4 regions of the Bacillus sp. N12A5 genome follow, and region 3 is predicted to be linked to each of the others. Evidence: riboswitches for the same ligand, from Rfam matches in the RefSeq annotation. Region 3 holds a riboswitch; each other region holds the start of a gene.
The links. A riboswitch is a leader RNA that binds a small molecule or an ion and turns the genes downstream of it on or off. The one in region 3 is predicted to bind thiamine pyrophosphate.

Region 1: linked by a shared signal. The riboswitch ahead of tenA (thiaminase II) and the one ahead of thiC (phosphomethylpyrimidine synthase ThiC) in region 3 are both predicted to bind thiamine pyrophosphate.
Region 2: linked by a shared signal. The riboswitch ahead of MOC09_RS02215 (Ykof family thiamine-binding protein) and the one ahead of thiC (phosphomethylpyrimidine synthase ThiC) in region 3 are both predicted to bind thiamine pyrophosphate.
Region 4: linked by a shared signal. The riboswitch ahead of MOC09_RS05140 (acetylornithine deacetylase) and the one ahead of thiC (phosphomethylpyrimidine synthase ThiC) in region 3 are both predicted to bind thiamine pyrophosphate.

What each region holds. Positions count from the first base shown of each region.
Region 1 is NZ_JALAMR010000002.1:197,553-201,303, reverse strand. Features, by position in the region: gene thiO (glycine oxidase ThiO) at 1-463, opposite strand, end outside; gene tenI (thiazole tautomerase TenI) at 447-1,064, opposite strand; gene tenA (thiaminase II) at 1,039-1,749, opposite strand; TPP riboswitch at 1,830-1,938, opposite strand; gene MOC09_RS01340 (monovalent cation:proton antiporter family protein) at 2,000-3,751, opposite strand, start outside.
Region 2 is NZ_JALAMR010000002.1:350,665-354,415, forward strand. Features, by position in the region: gene MOC09_RS02205 (ABC transporter ATP-binding protein) at 1-1,077, opposite strand, end outside; gene MOC09_RS02210 (ECF transporter S component) at 1,064-1,663, opposite strand; gene MOC09_RS02215 (Ykof family thiamine-binding protein) at 1,665-2,267, opposite strand; TPP riboswitch at 2,364-2,475, opposite strand; gene ykoG (two-component system response regulator YkoG) at 2,577-3,263, shown strand; gene ykoH (two-component system sensor histidine kinase YkoH) at 3,267-3,751, shown strand, end outside.
Region 3 is NZ_JALAMR010000013.1:7,236-10,986, reverse strand. Features, by position in the region: gene MOC09_RS14920 (sporulation protein) at 1-72, opposite strand, end outside; gene MOC09_RS14915 (hypothetical protein) at 212-415, shown strand; gene MOC09_RS14910 (spore coat protein) at 502-732, opposite strand; gene MOC09_RS14905 (Type 1 glutamine amidotransferase-like domain-containing protein) at 859-1,551, shown strand; TPP riboswitch at 1,620-1,727, shown strand; gene thiC (phosphomethylpyrimidine synthase ThiC) at 1,860-3,632, shown strand.
Region 4 is NZ_JALAMR010000003.1:378,285-382,035, reverse strand. Features, by position in the region: gene sigG (RNA polymerase sporulation sigma factor SigG) at 1-526, shown strand, start outside; gene MOC09_RS05145 (ABC transporter ATP-binding protein) at 676-1,470, shown strand; TPP riboswitch at 1,483-1,584, shown strand; gene MOC09_RS05140 (acetylornithine deacetylase) at 1,671-2,951, shown strand; gene MOC09_RS05135 (YlmC/YmxH family sporulation protein) at 3,033-3,278, shown strand; gene pgeF (peptidoglycan editing factor PgeF) at 3,440-3,751, shown strand, end outside.

The DNA.
Region 1 (3,751 bases), on a different contig from region 3:
TGCAAACGAAATAAGGCTCAACATGCACATCATCCTGAATAAAGGATGCCCCTAGAATGGCATCAGACGTATAGGGCTCTTTTTCTAACACTTCTTCTTTTGCATGCCAGCTGACTGAATCCAAGTCATCCATTTTCCTCAGCCGCCGCACATCTTCTTCAGAAAACGCAAGCTTAAACATACCGCCGTTATGCTGCCGGATATCAATGCCGGATAACGTATAAAGCTCCTCACCAAGGCCTTTATACAGACGCTGGCTGTGCATGGCGAAGTCAAAAAACTCGTCACGTTCCTCGCACTCGGCATGGGCACCCAGCATTCCGGCAGCAGCACTTGTGGTTTTGCCGCCGATTGTTCCGCTTTCAAACAATGCGGTGCTCATATTTTCCTTTGCCAAATGATAGGCAATCGCGGAACCAATAATTCCGCCTCCAATGACAACTGCATCAAAATGCCTTTTCATAGCGCATCTCCTTTAGCTTGCGGGAATATCGTCTGGCAGCTTCCAAAGGGTCAGCCGAAGAAAAAATTCCCGACATGACAGCGATACCGTCTGCCCCTGCTTGTTTTACGCCTCTTAATTTGTCCGGCGCCATCCCGCCGATGGCAATAACCGGGATAGAAATCCGTTTTTTGATATCTGACAGCAAAGACAAACCTCTGCCTTCAAGACCCTTTTTGCAATCTGTATCAAACACATGACCGAACAACACGTAGTCGGCGTCTTCCTTTTCAGCTTGAACCGCTTCCTCCAGTGAATGCACCGACCGCCCGATATGAAGGTGAGGAAATCTGGCTCTGACCTGCTTCGGCGAAAAGCTGCTGCTCGGCAGCTGCACGCGATGAATCGTAGAAAAAAGCGCAATATCCACCCGCCCGTTCATGACCAATTTTCGTTTATCCACACCGCCTTCGGACGTAAGCTCAAGCAGTTTCAAAATATCTGCCGCCGATTTTGACCGTTCCCGGATGTGTATAAAATCAACTTCATTCTGAATAGCTATGATTGTTCTCGCTAACTCTTCAACCGGTTTGCAGTCATCCGTTATGGCGTGAAGCTCCAAGTTCCTCCACCTCTTTTATGCCGCTGTCGGACCAGCCTTCTTTCTGATAGGCCATTCCCCAAAATTGATATTCATAGTAGCTGGAGATGACAAAATTCTCTTTCATCTTGGCGCGCACTTCCTCCGTGCTGTTTTCCGCCAGCTCATCAAACCGGTTGACTTGCTCTTCGACCTGCTGTTTGAACCAGTCACCTCCGTATGTGCCGATCCACTTCTGATAAATCGGATGCCCCGGATCACAATGCAGCAATTTCTCGCCAACCTCGTAATAAAGCCAATAGCACGGTAGAAGGGCCGCTAAAATCTCAGCAAAATTCCCGCTCAAAACCGAACGGTACATATGGGATGTATATGAGTACGCCGTAGGAGACGGCTTAAACGCCTTACGCTCCTCTTCACTGATTTCCAACAGTTCGGCAAACTCGCGATGAAGCGACATTTCCGCCTCATATGTACCTTGGGCGTGGCTTGCCATCCGTCCCGTCGTATAAAGGTCCTTCGCATAAGCGGCGCCGAACGATTGCACCTTCGCAAAATGCGTTAAATAATAAGAATCTTGAAGCACGTAGTATTTAAAACGGTCAATCGGAAGCGTTCCGTCACCGATTCCCTGAACAAACGGATGGACAAAACTCCCCTCCCACCATTCTGCGGCTGCACTGCGGCATTCTTCTGAAAACTTCACACATCATTCCCCCTGTCTGATAAATAAAAAAACCACTTTCCCGCAAGGAAAAGTGGTTTGGAATTGGCATAGTAAAATACACAAATACCGCTCCACTTCCCTACGCAGGTCTGAACCTGTTCAAGTTATGAGGGTCTAAAAGTCACACTTTTATCTCAGCCCTTATGAAGGACACCCCTAGTGGTTATACGAATACATATTGAATTGTTCTGCACCTCTATATTAACACGAATCCCTAATTGGTCAAGATTTAACCTTCCAATGTTTTCTTAAGCTCCGTTACGTACTCGCGAGATCCGGTGACAATTAAGCGGTCTCCAAGTTTCAGCCTTGTGTCTCCATGAGGAACGATGCTGTCCACACCTCTGAAAATCCTGACAAAAATGACGTCGCCTGTTAGAGGGAATTCCCGCAAAATGACACCGTCGTATTTGCTGTTTTCCATATTAATTTGATACAGCGAAGATTCTTGGTTCGTGAGCAGCTTCATGACGCCTGGGGCTTCTATCAGCGCGCGAAGCAATGTTTTTGTCGACAGCAGAATAGAAAAGATGCTAATCCCCTGCTCCTTCAGAGCTGCTTCATTCTCAGGTGATCCGACGCTGGCAATGACTCTTTCTGTGCCTTTTTCTTTTGCAAGTAGTGCAATCTCGGCATTCATGTCTTCATTCCCTGTCGCCACAACGAGGATATCCGTATCAAAAATATCGAGTGAATCTAGGGTTTCAGGCTCATAATCAGCAATCGTCTCAACCGTAAACACTGATTCTGACAGCTTTTCCTCCGCATTCTCTTGATAAACGTGCACAACCCGCACGTCATACTCGTTCTCCGGCAGCTCAAGTGTAACAGGCAAAGTCATTTGATTGGCGCCGATGAACGTAATCGTCTTTTTCTCCTCAGGCTGCTCTTCCCGTTTGTACAATTTTTTAAAACAGATCGGCGTAAAAATACTCGCAATGACGGCTACTAAAATTAGCGCTCCTGACATATTTGCGCTGATCACGTGAAGCTGCTGGCCGATCGTCGCAGCGGCAATCACGAGCGAAAGCGTTGATGTCAGCAGGAAACCAGACGCGAAAACGGTTCGGTTATCATACCACTTCTTTAGGTACATAACAGGAATGATTTTGCTGACTAACAGCGCCAGAAGCAGAAGCGGAATCATAATTAAAATGGTTTTATCCTGGAAAAGAGTCCAAATATCCAGCTTCACACCGACCATCACAAAGAAAATCGGTATTAAGAACCCGTAGCCAAATGAATCCAGCTGCTGAACAAGTTCTTTGTTTGGCGAAAGAAGGGAAACAAGAACCCCCGCTAAGAAAGCGCCGAGAATATTTTCTGCCCCAAGTGATTCAGACAAGGCAACAAGGACAATAATTAACGTAAAAATGGCACGTGTCCCGATCTGGATCGTCCCTTTTGACATGGACTGAACAAAAGAGCGATGTTTAAAGACCCGGCCGAAAAAGTAAAGCACCACTCCGGCCGCAAACAGGATCATCAAGAGCCACATGTTTCCGCTGTCCTCTCCGTATAAAGAAGAAAAAACAGCTAGAAGAATCATCGTGGCCAAATCAGCGATAACAGCAACGAGCAAAATAATCTGCCCGATATTTGAATTCATGATCCGTTCTTCTTTTAACGTTGGAACGACAACACCTAATGAAATCGTTGAAATAATAAGTGTCATTAAAAAAGCATTTTGGATAAACCCTGCCAAGACGAACCCATAGGACAGCAGCAATGATAAAATAAAAATACCGGCAAAAATAATAGATGCCGCAGCAAACGTATTAGGCGCTTCCTTGCCGTTCGGCAGAAGCTGCTTTTTCTTTCCTTTCTCAAATGATGAAAAATCAATTTCAAGCCCGCTTAAAAACATTAAAAAGATAAATCCGAGCATAGAGAGTGTCTGAAGCCATGTATCACCCTCCACAACCAAATCAAGGCCGCTTTTACCAATAATCAGCCCCATAATGATTTCAGCAACAACAAC
Region 2 (3,751 bases), on a different contig from region 3:
TTGAAGCGGCTTATCATATAGAAGAATCTTTCCGCTTTTCGGCTTCATCAGACGGGCGAGGACGGATAAGAGTGTTGATTTTCCGGTGCCGTTCGGGCCGACAAGCGCCGTCAAAGAGCCTTCGTGCAATGAGAAGCTGATGTCTTTGAAAATCGTCTGCTGTCCTCTTGCGAACGAAAGGCTGCTGACTTCCAGCACACGCTCCCCAGAAGGAACTTCTTTCTTTTCATTATGACCGGCAGGAAACGGTTCTTTAAAAAGCGTTTCTTTTGATAAAGTAAACGGCATACTGAGTTTTTCCTGCAGGTCACACACTTTTGGAATCGCGATGCCCATTTGTTTTAAGGTCTCCGCTTCGTGCTGAAATAGATCTTTCGTCCCGCCATCCAGCACTTTTTTTCCTGCTTTGTCCAGCACGATTGTCCGCTCAATCCAAGGCGTCCATTCATCAAGCTGGTGCTCAATGACGAGGAGGCTGAAGCCTTTTTCTTGCTGAAGCTCTTTCATCATGTGAACGAATTCCCGAGCTGAATAAGGATCTAACAGGGAAGTTGGCTCATCTAATATAATAAGCTCGGGCTCCATCGCCAAAATACAGGCGAGAGCCACTTTCTGCTTTTGTCCTCCTGACAGTGCAGATATTGTTTTTTCTTTTAAATGAGTAATACGTAATTTTTCTAATACGGCATCAATTTTCTCCGCCATCTCTTCTTTCGGAATCTGCAGATTTTCCAGCCCAAAAGCGATTTCGTCCTCAACCGTAAGCATGCAAAACTGCTGATCGGGGTCCTGAAAGACAACTCCGGCATGCTGTGCAATCGTTTCGGAAGTTTCAGCGTCTGTGACCGGCTTTTGATATAAAAATACATGTCCGGACAGTATGCCGTCGCAAGCCTCCGGGTACAGGCCATTTAAACAAAGGGCGAGCGAGCTTTTTCCGCACCCGCTCGGTCCCAGCAATAAAGCGCATTCTCCTTTGTGAAGTGCAAACGAAATGTTTTGAAAAACCGGTTTCTCGTCTTCTTCATAAGAGAAGCCGAGCTGGTCAACCGTTAGGAACTCATCAAAGGCTTGCATGTTCTGAAGCCCGCTTCCGTTTCTTTTTCAATTCCTTCCCGAGTGCCATTCCGTTTAACACACCCGTATAAGCAAGAGAGTCGCTGACAGCCTTTCCGAGAAGCCCTGCAAGAAGCGCGCCAGAAATCAGACGGATCACAAGCATCATGAGAAGATAGCCCGGTGAATAGGTTGCATAGCCAGAAACAAAGAGATCATAAATAAAGCTTGCTACTGAAGACCCCATTCCTGCCAGCAGAAGGACGGGCAAAGAGTATGCTTTCCAGCGTGTCGCGAGAAATACCGCTTCAGCCCCGAGTCCTTGAACAATGCCGATAACGATGACCATCGGGCCAGACGGATTTCCCAGCAGGCACTCAACGAGAGCGGCAATGATTTCAGAAACAAGCGCTGCACCCGGTTTTCGAATAATGTACGCGGCGATGACAGAAACGATAAACCAAATGCCGTAAATCGGTTCATAAGCGATTGGCCCGAACATACCTGCAAGTACATTTCCGAAATGCGTAAATAATAAATAAACAACGGCAAAAACGATACTGATAACAGACATGATGACAATTTCTTTTACTTTCCAGCTTTTCATATTATCCCTGCTTTCTGTTTTTTCTTGATGGACTGTTAGCCGAGACATTGACAGTCATGGTTACGTGGTTTGTTTGCTGTTCAGCCATGCGGAAAACGGCTTCCATTGTTCTGAATACGTCATGTGCATCCCCGTCAAGCTCACTCGCGTAATGGACCCCCTGTACGAAGGTGCCTTCTGCTTTCGCAATCTCGACAGCTTCCATGATCAAGCCCATATAATCGGGCTCATTCAGCGGATACAGCGCAAATTGGCACGGCGCTTCCGCATTCAGGCTGCGGACAGCTTCTTCATTGACGCGCTTGCCGTCTGCAAAAAGATATGTATCTCCTTGTGTATCGCCCGGGCAACCGATAGAAAACGTCCCGTTCATGACGATGTGTTGTTCGCTGTTCGCCGCATAGAGATAAATGGCTTTGGCAGCGTCGAATACATGATCAATCGATCCGCGCAGGACTGTGCTGATATGATCGGTTTTCGTCCAAACGTTGGATGTGTCGGTTTTTTTCAGCGCCGACTTAATCACACTAATAAAATCATCCGTCATCGGATATAAAGAGAACCGAAAACCGGCAATTCTGCTTGTGCCGCAAATATGATCCATTTCTCCGACCTCCTGTTTTTTTGGTAAAATAAAAAACTGCATATCCTAAGGGAATATGCAGTCATAGATCGATTAAGCGCACAAAAAAATACACCATTCGGTCAACCTGCACTTCCCCACGCTGGTATTATCCAGATCGGGTCATAAGGGATCAAAGCGCGTGTTTGCGCGCTTTATCTCAGCCAAAACAGCACCCCTAGTGCTTTCCGTATACAATTTTTTATTTTGACATCATAATAGATGATAAGAACCATTTTGTAAACAATGAAATCATTTTTTTCATTTTGGGATAGGAGAGGATGATCGCTTTTGGAAAAAGGGAACATATTAATTGTGGAAGATGAAGAAAAAATCGCCAGGGTGCTTCAGCTTGAATTGGAATATGAAGGATACAGCGTCACCATCAAACACAACGGCACAGAAGGACTGAATGCCGCCGCGGAAGGCGGGTATTCCCTGGTGCTTCTTGACGTCATGCTCCCGGGATTGAGCGGATTGGAAGTGCTGCGCCGCTTGAGAAAAACGGATCAGCAGACACCGGTCATTTTATTAACGGCTCGCGACAGCATTCCTGACAAGGTAACAGGGCTGGATATCGGCGCGAATGACTACGTCACAAAGCCGTTTGAAATCGAGGAATTGCTTGCGAGAATCAGGGCGGCGCTGCGCCAAAACGGAACAAAAACAGAAGATATCGGCACCTATCTTACATATGACGACTTGCGGGTGAACGAAAAAACCCGTGAAGTGAGACGCGGAGATAAAGAGGTGGAATTAACGCCCCGGGAATTTGATTTGCTCGTCTATATGCTGAAGCATCCGCAACAGGTGCTGACACGGGAGCAGATTCTAAACTCGGTATGGGGATTTGATTATATCGGTGATACAAATGTCGTGGATGTTTATATCAGATACATCAGAAAAAAACTTGACTATCCTTACGAAAAACAGCTGATCCATACCGTTCGCGGGGTCGGCTATGCCATTAAGGGGTAAACGATGAAGCTGAAGACCAAGATTCATCTGTACACATCAATATCGCTGTTGATTTTATTAATTTTGGTCCATACCGCAGTCTATCTCATTTTTTCATCTGCGCTGACCTCAAAGGATGCAGCCCGGCTTGCAGCTGAGACGGATAACATTTCTGAAGCACTGCATGCAGCTGAAACAGAAGGAGTGGCTTTGCAGGACATGCTGCAGGCTTATCTTCCGGCAAACGGCATGGTCCGTGTAGTGAATGGTGATCAAAAAGCCGTCATGACCATGACAAAGGAAAAAGCATATAAAGAATTTCCCCTGTCTTTTCACAGCGGGGAAACGGCAGATGTAAGAAAACATGACGGCAAGCTGTTTGCTGAGGCTGCTGTTCCGGTTATTTGGACTGATGGACAAGTGGTTTCTCTTCAGCTGGTTGAAAGGCTTGAGAACACAGAAGAGAGTCTGTTTCTGCTGAAAATCATTTTAATCGCTGCAAGTGCTGC
Region 3 (3,751 bases):
TTTCTCTAAAATCGTATCTACTTTGGCAGCACCGATTCCGGCACTTGCAGCAAGCTTCTTAAAAAATGACATGTTAGATCTTCCCCTTTTTCTTTTTCTCAACAAATATACGTAAGAAAGAGGAAAAAAGATTCATTTGGTTCATACTTTTTTCCTATGATTCTTCAGGTTAAAGGACAGACTAAGAATAATACTGAAAGCAAAGGAGCGGATTGAAATGAATAAAGAAAGTATGGTTGCTGATGAATTACACAGAATGTTTTTGGCTGGTGAGCTGCAAATCACGGTAGAAGAGGATATCAATAATATATCTGAAAGGCTGAGAAACGGCGATCTCAGTTTAGACCGATTGGGCGGGGAAGATGCGTTTATAAAAGAAACAGTAAACGAGGCTTTAAGAAGAGTGGAGCAATAAAGGAAAGAGACGGTCTTTCATAAAATGAGAGACCGTCATTTTTTATGGCCTGTTTACAGTTCTCTGCAACATAAAAGCGAGTCGATTTAAAATGGTTTATCTAGGACAAAGCCTTTTTCCAACAGGAGTTCTGACAGTTCTCCATGCAGATAAACAGCTGCATCTAATTGATCATGCAATGCTCTTCGGAGGTGAGGGTTCGAGGTTTCCTTTATCGCGGCAGTGTACTTGTTAATGCTGTTTTTTGTTGTTGCTAAGAAATCAAGGGCAGTTGCAGGTATAGCTATGGCGTTAATCGGATCAAAGACATTGTTCAATGGCAAGCCACCTCCTGTACAGGATGTTATTTTCTTGTTCCCCTGATAAGAAAATATTTTGCTTTGTGTCTTGCTTTTATACAAAATGCTATAATGAATAACAAATTTTTCCGGGGGAGTGGGATGATGAAGCAGATTATTGCGATGGGCGGAGGGGGTTTTTCAATGGAGCCGGATAATTTGTCTCTCGATCAATATATCATCAATCAATCGGAGCGGAAGTCACCTCGCATTTGTTTTCTGCCGACGGCGAGCGGTGATTCCCAAAACTATGTTCAGCGGTTTTATGATGCTTTTCAAACACTGGATTGTGTGCCGTCTCATTTATCCTTATTTAAGCCGCCGACAACAGATTTACTATCTTTTGTTATGGAACAGGATGTAATATATGTTGGCGGGGGAAATACGAGGAATATGCTTGTACTGTGGAAGGAGTGGGGGCTGGATCTTATTCTCAGAGAAGCATGGAAGAACGGTTTGATTCTAGCTGGATTAAGTGCCGGTGCGATCTGCTGGTTTGAAGAAGGGGTCACAGATTCGGCCGGGCCGCTGACAAGTATGAAAAGTTTAGGTTTGTTGCAAGGGAGTTTTTGTCCTCATTATGATGGTGAAAAGGACCGGAGGCCGATATACCACCAGCTGATATCTAATGAATTTCTGAGTGATGGCTATGCGGCGGACGACGGAGCGGCTCTCCATTTCATAAATGATCAGCTGTTTCAGACAGTGAGTTCAAGACCGGGTGCAAAGGCATATCGGGTGATGATGGATGAATATGAAATAGCTGAAATCCAGCTGCCTGTCAAATATTTAGGATGAATTAGCTGAATATTATCTATATTCCCCTTTTTTTCAGATTGGTTTTATGTTAAGATGAGTGCGAAATCAATAGTTACTGGGGGTGCCCGCTATCGGGCTGAGAGAGAAGGCAAGCTTCTTAACCCTTTGGACCTGATCTGGTTCGTACCAGCGTGGGGAAGTAGAGGAATTGTTTTTATTATTGTCGTGCTGGGCAATAATATGTTTCTTTCTGACTGTAACCGGGTTCATTCATTTGAATCCGGTTTTTTGTGCTGGTTATGGGCTTGATTTTGTCCTTTCAAACGAAGAGAGGGGAAGGATAAGTAATGCAAAACAATTCAGTGCAGCAAGCCAACATTTCCATTATGTCGAGTTTTTCGGGGAGCAAGAAAGTGTACGTGGAGGGGTCTTCTTCGGACATCCAAGTGCCGATGAGGGAGATCGCATTGAGTCCGACGACGGGATCGTTCGGTGAAGAGGAAAACGCGCCTGTGCGTGTCTATGATACAAGCGGACCTTATACGGACCCTGATGTGACAATTAATATTGAAGAAGGTTTAAATCCTCTCCGCCAAAAATGGATCACAGAGCGCGGCGATGTGGAAGAGTATGAAGGACGGGCTGTAAAACCAGAAGATAACGGTTATAAAAAAGCAAATCCAAACGCAAGCTATCCCGGACTAAAGCGGAAACCGCTGAGGGCGAAGGCAGGTCAAAATGTCACGCAAATGCACTATGCCAAAAAGGGGATCATTACTCCTGAGATGGAGTTTATCGCCATTCGCGAGCATGTGTCTCCTGAGTTTGTCAGAGACGAGGTAGCCAGCGGCCGGGCGATCATTCCTTCAAACATTAATCACCCTGAAAGTGAACCGATGATTATCGGAAGGAATTTTCATGTGAAGATCAATGCGAATATCGGGAATTCAGCCGTTACGTCATCCATTGAAGAAGAAGTGGAAAAAATGACGTGGGCCATACGCTGGGGAGCGGATACGATGATGGACCTTTCTACCGGAAAAGACATTCATACGACGCGTGAATGGATTATCCGCAATTGTCCTGTGCCCGTGGGGACTGTTCCGATTTATCAGGCGCTTGAAAAAGTAAACGGCGTAGCGGAGGATTTAACGTGGGACATTTATCGTGATACGCTGATCGAACAGGCAGAGCAGGGAGTGGATTATTTTACGATTCACGCAGGTGTTTTGCTTCGCTATGTGCCGCTGACTGCCAAACGGACAACCGGAATCGTGTCACGCGGGGGAGCAATTATGGCGCAGTGGTGTCTGGCTCACCATCAGGAAAGCTTCTTGTATAGTCATTTTGAAGAAATTTGTGAAATCATGAAAATGTATGATATTGCTTTTTCTCTTGGGGACGGACTTCGTCCCGGATCAATCGCTGATGCCAATGACGAAGCGCAGTTTGCTGAATTAGAGACGCTTGGAGAGCTGACGCAAATTGCCTGGAAGCATGATGTTCAGGTGATGATTGAAGGGCCTGGGCATGTGCCGATGCATAAAATCAAAGAGAATGTCGATAAACAAATGGACATTTGCAAAGAAGCGCCTTTTTACACATTAGGGCCGCTGACAACAGATATTGCGCCGGGCTATGACCATATTACATCAGCGATCGGAGCGGCGATGATCGGCTGGTATGGGACAGCAATGCTTTGTTATGTAACGCCGAAGGAGCATTTGGGGCTGCCTAACCGTGACGATGTTCGGGAAGGAGTTATTACATATAAAATTGCGGCGCATGCGGCAGACCTTGCAAAAGGGCACCCCGGAGCGCAAATACGGGATGATGCTTTATCGAAAGCCCGTTTTGAATTCCGCTGGCGGGATCAGTTTAATCTATCCCTTGATCCGGAAAGAGCGCTTGAATATCATGATGAAACCCTGCCGGCAGAAGGAGCGAAAACCGCTCACTTTTGTTCCATGTGCGGTCCGAAGTTTTGCAGCATGAGAATTTCCCAGGATATTCGGGATTATGCGAAGGACAAAGAGATTAGTGAATGGGATGCTATTGAAGAGGGGATGAAGGAAAAAGCTGAAGAATTTGTGAATCAAGGCAGCCAGCTGTATAAATAATAGATTGACAGGCAAAATGGAATGCGTTTTAATATAGCTAATATCCATTTCCAATATTTGCTGATCGGGACACCGAAGGCTCTTATCTTTTAGATAAGGGCCTTTTTTGTATGAAAAAG
Region 4 (3,751 bases), on a different contig from region 3:
CCACAATGTTAAGTTTTCAACATACGCTGTACCTATGATTATCGGAGAGATCCGCAGGTATTTACGCGATAATAACCCGATCCGTGTTTCAAGATCGCTCCGGGATATCGCTTACAAGGCGCTTCAGGTAAGAGAGCGGTTAATCAGTGAGACAAGCAAGGAGCCGACTGCAGAAGACATCGCAAAAGTTCTTGAAGTACCGCATGAGGAAATCGTATTTGCGCTTGATGCCATTCAGGATCCGGTATCTCTATTTGAACCGATCTATAATGATGGCGGAGACCCGATCTATGTGATGGACCAAATCAGTGATGAGCGCAATACAGATTCACAATGGATTGAAGAGCTGGCTTTAAAAGAGGGCATGAGAAGGCTGAATGATAGGGAAAAAATGATTTTAAGAAAGCGCTTCTTCCAAGGGAAAACACAAATGGAAGTAGCCGAGGAAATCGGAATTTCCCAAGCTCAGGTGTCTAGGCTTGAAAAAGCGGCTATCAAACAAATGAATAAGAATATTCATCAATAGTGAAATGAAAAGCCTTTAAAACGATTTTTGTTTTAAAGGCTTTTCTATTGATTGCGGGTGGTTTACGTTTTGGAAAAAATAAGGTATCCTAGTCCGTACGAAGTTTTATGAAAATTAAAACAATTATAAGAGTTTAGAGGAGGACCACGATGATTTTGCAGCTTGACAATGTCTCACTAAAACGAAATGGAAAATGGATACTGAGGAATATTCATTGGAAGGTGGAGGAAAAGGAGAATTGGGTGCTTTACGGACTGAATGGCGCCGGAAAGACAGCGCTGTTAAATATGCTTTGCTCATATTACTTCCCAACATCCGGTGAGATGCAGGTGCTTGGCCATGAGTTTGGTAAAACGGAGCTTGGGGAGAAGCTCAGACGGAAAATTGGCCTCGTCTCAGCGGCTCTGCAGCAAAAATTATATCCATCAGATTCAGCCTTTGAGATTGCTCTAAGCGGAGCTTACGCTTCAATTGGATTATATGAAACGCCAAGTGCGGAAATCAGGGAAAAAGCGATCGGTTTATTAGAGGACTTGGGCGCAATTGAATATGCCGACCGCCGCTATGAAACCCTTTCTCAAGGGGAAAAACAAAGAGCCTTAATTGCAAGAGCGCTAATGGCCGATCCGGAGCTGCTGATCCTGGACGAACCGGTCACAGGGCTGGATTTTATTGCCCGGGAAAAGCTGTTAGATACGATTACATATATTGCAAACAAAGAAAATGCGCCATCAATTCTTTATGTGACGCATCATGCGGAAGAAATATTGCCGGTCTTTGACAAAGCCCTTTTATTAAAACAGGGAGAGGTCTTTGGATCAGGAGAAATAAAGGAAATGCTGACTGATCAAATACTTTCCGCTTTTTTTGATACACCAATCCATGTATTATGGAATCAGGACCGGCCGTTTTTAACAAGAGCCGAGCCGATAACGAATGCCTGACAAACACATATCGATTCATCCTAGGGGTGCTTTGCGAAGCTGAGAGAGACATTGTCTCAACCCTTTTGACCTGATCTGGATCATGCCAGCGGAGGGAAGCGGTGAAATAGCGGAGTGCATAGGACTCTGTTTGTTTTTATTAAGCCGTTTCATAACATATGAAATGGCTTTTATGATTTTAAAGATAGGAGCGGATCACATTGAATCAACAAATAGACTCTCTGTTAAAAAAGGTGGAGGAGCAAAAGGAGGAGCTCATTCAGCTGGCAAAAACACTGATTTCTTATCAAACACCTGCTCCGCCTGCAAGAAATACCGACGGCATTCAATCATGGATTGCTGGTTTTTTAAATGAAATAGGATTCTCAATCGATAAATGGGATGTGTACCCGGGAGATCCCAATGTTGTAGGTCTGCTAAAGGGAACAAATTCAGCAGATTATCGTAGCCTGATCATCAATGGCCATGTAGATGTGGCAGAGGTAAAAGAGGATGAAGAATGGGAGCATGACCCGTTCCATCCAATTGAAAAAAACGGTCTCTTAATTGGGCGAGGCGCTTCTGATATGAAAGGCGGAATGGCGTGTGTACTCTTTGCTGTCAAATTGATTCGTGAGGCAGGCATTGAACTTCCAGGTGATTTGATTCTGCAATCGGTTATCGGGGAGGAAGTCGGAGAAGCAGGCACGCTTGAATGCTGCAAGAGGGGCTATCACGCTGATTTTGCAGTTGTCGCAGATACGAGCGATATGCATATTCAAGGCCAGGGCGGTGTCATTACAGGCTGGATCGAAATCAAAAGCAGCCAAACGTTTCATGATGGGACGAGACGGAATATGATTCACGCAGGCGGAGGAACATTCGGGGCAAGCGCAATTGAAAAAATGGCAAAAATCATTGCGGGGCTCGGGGAACTTGAGCGCCACTGGTCCATTATGAAAAGATATCCCGGCTTTCAACCAGGCACAAATACCATTAATCCGGCTGTCATAGAAGGAGGCAGGCATGCGGCTTTTATAGCGGACGAGTGCCGGCTGTGGATCACAGTCCATTTTTACCCAAATGAAACCCATGACCAAGTGGCTGCGGAAATAGAAGATTATATCAACCGGCTGAGCGACAGTGACATTTGGCTTAGGGACAACCGCCCTGTATTCAAGTGGGGAGGCTCATCTATGATTGAAGACAGAGGAGAAATTTTTCCGGCATTGGAAGTTGACCCTGGCCACCCAGGCGTCTTAGCGCTTACTGCCTCTCATGAGAAAGTGAAACGGGAGCGCCCGGTTATGGACGTTTCTCAGTCCGTTACAGATGGCGGATGGCTGTTTAATGCCGGCATTCCATGTGTGATATACGGCCCTGGCGATCTGCACAATGCACACTCTGTCAACGAAGAGGTATCGATTGAGCAGCTGGTAGAGTATACAAAAATCATGCTCGATTTTATTATCAGCTGGTGCAGCTGTAAAAAAGAACAGTGACATGAAATTTTCTTCTTGCTGACAAGGTTCAGCCTGCCCGTTCATATACTTGAAAAAAGGACGGAAAAAGGACGTGATGGAATGATCAGCATTTCAGAATTTCAGGTAAAGGATGTCGTCAATGTCTCAAACGGAAAAAAGCTGGGGAGCATTGGTGATATTGATATCAATGTGACAACTGGAAAAATTCAGGCGATCATACTCGGAGGAAATGGGAAAGTTCTCGGATTTTTTGGAAAAGAAGAGGAATTGGTCATTCCATGGCGAAATATAGTAAAAATCGGGGAAGATGTCATCTTGGTCCGATTAAATGAACCGCATGCATAATGCGCTTGTCTGCCGTGGATTGGCAATTGCCGGAAGTCTCGATTCTTCCGGCACATTTCATTTAGAAATATGCAAATCGGCGCTCAACGAATGCAGAAAGATGTGGTAAAATAAGTGGGAAATTCCGCTTTTTTAAATGTTTGTCGAAAGGTTGGATCATCATGAATACATATCACCCATTCAGTCTTACCACACCCTCGACACTCATGATACAAGACTGGACACAAACGAATCAAAACAACAGAGAAGTCATTGCCGGATTTACAACGAAAAACGGCGGTGTCAGCCAAAAGCCTTTTGAATCGTTAAATACAGGATTGCACGTTCATGACAAAGATGCAGATGTAGTTAAAAATCGTGAATATATTGCCGATATGTTTAATACTGATTTGCAGTCTTGGGTATTCGCCGATCAGACACATGATAATCGCGTTCAAAAAGTAACGCAGAGGGATAGGGGCAAAGGCGCCCGT